Regions from separate parts of the Corynebacterium faecale genome, predicted to be linked through region 1. Evidence: predicted binding sites of a transcription regulator. Region 1 holds the regulator's gene; each other region holds the start of a gene.

Region 1 (2,273 bases):
ATCGAGCCGAAGCTGACCAGGTAGTCCGTGCCCATTTTGGTGGAGTCACACAACACAACCACCTTGTGGGCATTGGTGATCATCGCTGATTTCATGGCCGCCTCCTGTGAATCGGCGGTGGATAATCCATGATCGAGTGTCAGGGCGTTCGTCCCGATGAACACCACATCAGCCCGCATGAGTGCCAGGGTGCGCAACGCCGTGTCGCCCACGACCGCCTGCGTGATCGCCCGGACGCTTCCACCCAGGAGTTGAACATCATCGAGTCCGGCATTGGCCAGACTGAGAGCTATGGGTAGGCAGTTGGTCACAATCGACCACTGATTGGCGTTGGGGTGCTCAGAGATCAGGTCCGCCAGAGCAGTCACTGTGGTTCCCGCATCAAGGAACATTCCCCCGTGTGCGGGCGGGAGGAACTGCATGGCAGCCTTGGAAATCGAGTACTTTGCGGACGATGCGGAGCGGAACCGGGTATCCAGGCTGAGTTCGGTGGTCTGGAACGACTGGGTGGCCACCGCACCTCCATGGACACGGTGGACGATGCCCTCCCGATCAAGAACCGCCAGATCTCTGCGGATAGTTTCAGCGGTGACATCGAAACGGCCTGCAAGTTCGGTGACGTTGACCCGTCCTTCAACCGCCGTCAGTGAGGCGATCTGACGACGTCGTTCCTCTGCGTACATGCCGCTCCTTAAAGCAAAAAGTTCATTTCGGATATATGTCCGATATTGGTTTCTATTATTTCACTATTCAACGTCCGATTCCTGCTTTAAGTTGCGGGAAGGTAGCCCCTCTAAGCCTAAATCACACTAGATCGGGCAGGACCAATGCAAAAGTAAGCCCCGGACTATGAGAAACCCACAATAAACCCAATAGTGTGAGGATGATTTACGAAGAAGGTTTACCACCCCCGAAATAGGTCAGCTAGAGAAAAACCCGTTTGCACAACCGATCGGAAGCACAAACGGGGTGTGTGGGTGGGGTGCTGTCTAGAGCTTGCGCATCACTGAGACGACCTTGCCCATGATCTCAGCGTTTTCTCCTGGTATCGGGGCGAAGGAATCATTATGTGGAAGCAGCCAGATTCCCGAAGAGTCCTTGTGGAATTCCTTCACGGTAGCCTCACCATCGATCATGGCGGCGACGAACTCGCCCTGTTCGGCGACGGGCTGGGAACGCACCACCACCCAGTCACCGTCAAGGATTCCGGCGTCCTTCATGGATTCACCCACCACCTGGAGCATGTACAGCTCACCATCACCGACGATGTCCGAGGGGAGCGGGTAGTACTCTTCGATATTCTGCTCCGCGAGGATGGGATTGCCTGCAGCGATCTTGCCCACCACGGGAACCAGAGAAGCGCCTACTGCGAGTTCCGACTTGGCAACATCGCCGGCCGTTGCCTTCGCTTTGACCTTGGGGCCAACCTTTGGTCGGCTGTCCGTATCTGGAAGGTGCCGGACATCTACGGCCCGGGGCTTGTTGGGATCACGACGCAGGAAACCCTTTTTCTCAAGCTCCTTCAGCTGATAGGCCACCGACGAGGTTGATTGAAGGCCGGCAGCGTCTCCGATCTCGCGGATGCTTGGCGGGTACCCCCTCAGGACAACAGCATCTCTGATGACTTCCAGGATCCTCCGCTGCCTGTCTGACAGGCTCGCAGGATCTGGCTTGCCGTTGGGAAGCATCTTCACCGTGCGGCTACCACGACTGCCGCGGGCCTTGGAGGTCTTCTCGGTGGTCATGATAACTAAGGTCCTTCCAGTTGTTGGTTGAGGGGCATAAAGGGCCCGTCATGCATTGGCCGTCGGTCTGCCCGGCGCTTCACAACGGTGGGGAACCGTGCGGTTACGCGGAACAGAGTGTTCGAACCAGACGCTATCTCGCTTTTCTTAACCATACATGCTCTCCTGCGGAAATGGTACGGGTGTTCGACATTTTCGGCCCAGATATAGACATCCGGCGCTCCCGGTGATATAAATCGAACGTAGAAGCTAGTCGAACACCTGAACGATAATGATGTTCGATTGTGTCAGGCCCGCACCGTACAATCGGGGCAAAAGGATGGGAGAATGTCATGGTGATGTCAATCGACGCAGGTGAACGCAGTGATAACGGGGTTGTCCGGGCTGGTGTTGTTGTGCCCCCGGCAGCGGTGTGGGCTGGTGGGCGGGCTGAGATGTTCTGCGCGAATCCCGTACATATTCGAACGCTAGGGGATTCGAATAGGGTTATCTCCAAAACCCAGGCGGGCCGCCGGAATCGTAGTTTTA
Region 2 (2,273 bases), 210 kb from region 1:
CCTGTTGGGCCGTGGATTCGTTCAATCCGACCGTGCCATCGGGTTTTCGGTGACCAACTCGTCCCGAATCCGGATCGTGGTCGGCATAACCCTTGTTGCCTTGACCTGTTCTGGTGTCATCGTTGTCAGGGTGGTGTTTGAAACAACGGAAAGTGAAGTTTTCGATGTCACTGACTCCACCGGCGTACCAGGGCTCGATGTGGTGGACATCGCTGTTGTCAGCGGGTTCATCGCAGCCTTCCCCCGAGCACACCAGCTCCGATGCCAGCAGCGCCAGTCGCTGGTTGAGGCTTGCTGATCTACTTGTGCGACCAAGGTGCAGCGGCCGGCCGGAATCGGGGTCAAGGACAGCGCCGAAATCATAGCGCGCGGCCCCCAGCCTCAGGATCTCCGAAGCGGTGAGGTTGATGCCGGTGTTGGTGGGGAAGCGCTTGTCCGGTTGTGCCTCCGGTAAGTCCGCGACATCCTTTGCGGACAGGGAGACCACGATCGTTCCCACCCCACCACGACGGGAGAGTCTGCCGGAATTATAGTCCTTGAGAATCTGGACCAGAGCGTCTGCTTTCCGCTGGGAAAAGCTTCTCCTGTCTTTGGATGGATCCTCAAGGCTGAGGCCGTGGCCCTTTTTGTTCGATCCCGCCAATGCGGCATTGAGAAGGGCCGCCCCTTCACCGTCCAGGTAGATGGAAATCCTGCAGCCACCGTTTGCATCCTGTTTGCCCACGTGGACATATCTGTTCTTCGTGGCGGCGAAGGGGTCCTTGGCGCGGTGATTCGCTTTCTCCACTGCGGCCCGCACCCACTTGCGTAGATCCTCGGGGCGACGGTTGGATGCTTCAGCCAGTGCTAATTCATAGAGCTCGGAGCGGGACGGCGTGGTGTCCTGGTTGAGGTAACTGAGTTCCTGGTTGATGATGTCAACCTTCTCGGCAGCCAGTTTGCGATGCGCAGCCTCCTCTCGACGTCGCTTGCGGTTTTCTGCCTCGCGCGCCCGGGCTTCAGCTTCGCGGGCTTCCCGCTCTGAACGCTCCTGCTCGGTTTCGGTCTGTGGATTCGGATCAGCCTCGGGAGCAGGCTTGGCAGTGGGCAGGACATCACCGAAGAACTCCTCGGCCCGACGAGCCCTGGCCCACGCCTCGGCCTGGGACAAACCCAGTTCTTTCACCAGATAATCAATGATGTGCGTCGATCCCACCAGGGTGGCGGCATTGGCAAGCGCGGCCGTCTTGGTCATGCCCGCGGTGATCATCGGAATCTGGTTGGTGAGCTCCTCGAATGTCTTGATGTCCACCTGATTGAAGTGACTGGCCTGTGGATCGTCGGTGTAGTGCTTTAGCAACGAGGATAGAGCGGTGTCCAGTAATTTGATTGCCTCTGTAGTGTCCACCGTGACGGTGCCCCCTGTGGTAGTTTCCCCAAACTAACTCTCATTAGCATCCATTCTATGCGCCTGCCTGTTCGAAGTCCATAGCCCCTACGTTAATTTTTGCCCATGCCAAACGCTCACGTGTTCGACAATTGAGGAGCGGTGGGTCGTCGTAAAGCAAAAAACCGCACACCCAAGGGGTGTGCGGCGGTGGAAGGCTCAGGCAGACTGACGGTTGGCCTGGTCAAAGTCGCGTTGCAGGGCGATCCATTCCTGTGTGCTGAGTGGGAATACGCGCGAGAGGCGCATGGCCAGTCCAATGGTGAGGTCGCTGCGGCGTTGGACAAGATTGGAGATGGTGGCTTCAGTGATGTGCAGGCTCTTGGCAAGGTCATAGTGGGTGATTCCGCGGGGCTGGAGGAATCGCTCGTGGAGGACATCGCCTGGGTGTTGCGGTTTCCGGAACTGCAGAGAGATCGCCAACACTCCTTTCAGGAACTCGGCTGATTTTCAAGTGGGAATAACGCCTACAGACCAAAGAATATATAGGGCAATCTGTTATGCGAGGCTAATCTTCATAGTATTCCCGAAACAACGCTTTGCAAGATAGGAAAACCATTCCTAACCTGCAGCGCTGCACGTTGTTTTCAACCGCGTCGAAATATCATCCTTTGGAATGACCACTCATATCGTGGTTATTCCTGGGCCACATCAGCCGTGCTGCCCGGCCACCCCGGGTACTCCGGTGGCACGCCCCCGAACTCCGGGCACAGCGCCTGATGTGGGCACCAGCCACACAGCTTGGATGTCTTGGTGCGGAAGCGACCCGACTTCCCGTCCATCTCGATCTTCGCCCAGAGATCACCCAGGTCACGTTCGAAATACTCCAACTGCTCACGCGACGGGG
Region 3 (2,273 bases), 120 kb from region 1:
GCTCGCGGACCAGTTGTCCATCTTCGGTGTCTGCCTTGAGGCTGGTGGGCTTGATCACCTCGATCCCGTGCTTTTCCGCCAGCTCGGCAACCGCTGAGGGGTGCAGGGTGCGACCACGGCCACGACGGGCATCAGGCTGGGTGAGCACCGCGACCACCTCATGGTCGGAATCGATCAGCTTCTGGAGCGCGACCACAGCCGGTTCCGGGGTTCCTGCAAAAACTAGGCGCATGTGCGTGGAAATTCCTTTACTTGTTGAACCAATCGGAGGCACGGATGACACCCATGGCGGCTTTGCGTTCCGCAGGATCCAGTCGCTTGAGGAACAACACACCGTCCAGATGGTCGGTCTCATGCTGGATGCACCTGGACAGCAGGCCCGAGGCAACCATGCCGATGGGGTTTCCATCTTTATCCTGGCCGGAGAGCCTGACGGTTTCATGGCGGGTGGTCTCTGCCGATACATCAGGAATGGAGAGGCAGCCCTCATTACCGGTCTGGGTGGTTTCACCCACCGGCTCCCACACCGGGTTGATCACATGCCCCCGCAGGCCACCGTCAACATGACTGCAGTCAAAGACAAACACGCGCCGCAGCACGCCGACCTGGTTGGCGGCTAACCCCACGCCGCCGGCATCCTCCATGGTGTCGAACATATCGTCCACGAGGACAGCCAGGGACTCGTCGAAATCGACGATTTCTTCTGCTCTGCTGGTCAATACCGGATCACCGAAAAGTCTGACGTCACGAACGGTCATGGTTGGGGTGGGTCTCCTTGAAAATCAAAAGGGGTTCATGGGAATTATTCACTGTAGCGTGCGGGCGCTCGGGCACACCTGAGGGTAGTGAAGGTGTGTCCCATCCTAACGCCCAGGCTTGACATGCCCTATATCCAGGTTGTTCCCCGACCACTGGCCCATTGCTCCGGGTGGGTGGCCCACTTGGCACGTGGACAGGGGCCGAACGGCAACGAAAGAGCAGCTCAAAGGCTATAAAGAAGCAACGGGGGCACCCGGTGTCCGGTGCGTGGTTTATGGTAAATTAGAACAGATGAACGACCCATGGTTACCGGAGGGGTGACACCATGAACACCGTCCATACACCGATCAACTACTACACCGTTAACAATCCAGCAGACCCGCAGGCCGTGGTCTTGAATGATATCACCAGACAGGCCCACCTGTTTTTCGAACAAGCCATGCCCGGAGAAGACACCGATTTCGAGCTCACCGTAGCCAGCCTGGCGATCTCCACAGGGCTCTCCCGTCGGAGAGTATCCAACATGATCATGGCTTTCTTCCAGCTCGCAGATCTACCGCTCCTCAATATCCGGCAACATGAGCTCTTCCACCTTGATCAGCAGCGCCTGATCAGCATCTCCCAGGCACTCTTCGGGTTGAACCCTGAACATCTGCCCATTGTGGATGAGCTCCTCACCGATTACCTCACACCATCCGCCCCGAATCAGCCGCTGCCACTTCCGGGCGCCATCAGCCACAAGATCAAGGCGATCCGGGACATGCTCAAGGATCCCAAGGCCACTGGCACTAATACCGGCTCCGGCAAGAAGGAGTTCTCCACCTCCGATAATCCCGATGGCACCACAGATCTTTATGCCACCGTGGATCCGGTTGAAGGAAAACTCATCACTGACGCCGTATCCAGACATGCCGAAGCCACTGGAAAAACCCCGGGCGAGGCTTTCGTCGATCTGATCCTCAGCAAGATCAAGATCACGGTTCAACTCAATATCTACCGTGCCACAGATCTGGCCCATGCCCCGGCCTGGGTATCCGGCATCGGGTGGCTGGATGAAGCCACCGGCCATCACTGGGCGGCCCAGGCAACGAGAACCCAGGACATGGATAAGGCCTTCGGGAAGCACGCCGCCGGCCATGATCCCACTCCGGACATCAGGGCGGCCGTGGAGGGGCGCGATGGCGGTTGTACAGCCCCGTACTGCTCGGTGCCAGCCACACACTGCGATCTCGACCACCGGATCAACCACGCCGATGGTGGATGCACCTGCACCGCCAACCTGTGCTGCCTCTGCCGCCGGCACCACAACGGCAAGACCTGCGGGCGCACCGTCTACCTCCAGGATCCGGTGACAGGGATCGTGGTCACCATCCTGGAGAACGGAAAGTGGGCGGTCACGGTTCCGGAGGGCCCACTGACTCCCCAGAGTGCACGGTGGGCCCAGACCGTGTCCCAGTACCGCACCGCACACCACAAGCGTTGGGCGGCAGCCGCCGAACACGAGGAAGCCACCC

The links. Region 1 encodes LexA, which represses DNA repair genes until DNA is damaged. Its sites were predicted from a motif close to CGAACANNTGTTCG; they were not measured.
Region 2: a site for LexA is predicted at 1,501-1,514, ahead of CFAEC_RS07135 (HNH endonuclease signature motif containing protein). Genes of this name have one in related genera too.
Region 3: a site for LexA is predicted at 1,044-1,057, ahead of CFAEC_RS07560 (HNH endonuclease signature motif containing protein). Genes of this name have one in related genera too.

Annotation. Positions count from the first base shown of each region.
Region 1 is NZ_CP047204.1:1,769,180-1,771,452, reverse strand. Features, by position in the region: gene sugR (transcriptional regulator SugR) at 1-683, opposite strand, end outside; gene lexA (transcriptional repressor LexA) at 990-1,745, opposite strand.
Region 2 is NZ_CP047204.1:1,557,799-1,560,071, reverse strand. Features, by position in the region: gene CFAEC_RS07135 (HNH endonuclease signature motif containing protein) at 1-1,387, opposite strand, end outside; gene CFAEC_RS07130 (HigA family addiction module antitoxin) at 1,586-1,849, opposite strand; gene CFAEC_RS07125 (RecB family exonuclease) at 2,062-2,273, opposite strand, start outside.
Region 3 is NZ_CP047204.1:1,654,065-1,656,337, forward strand. Features, by position in the region: gene fmt (methionyl-tRNA formyltransferase) at 1-232, opposite strand, end outside; gene def (peptide deformylase) at 249-758, opposite strand; gene CFAEC_RS07560 (HNH endonuclease signature motif containing protein) at 1,085-2,273, shown strand, end outside.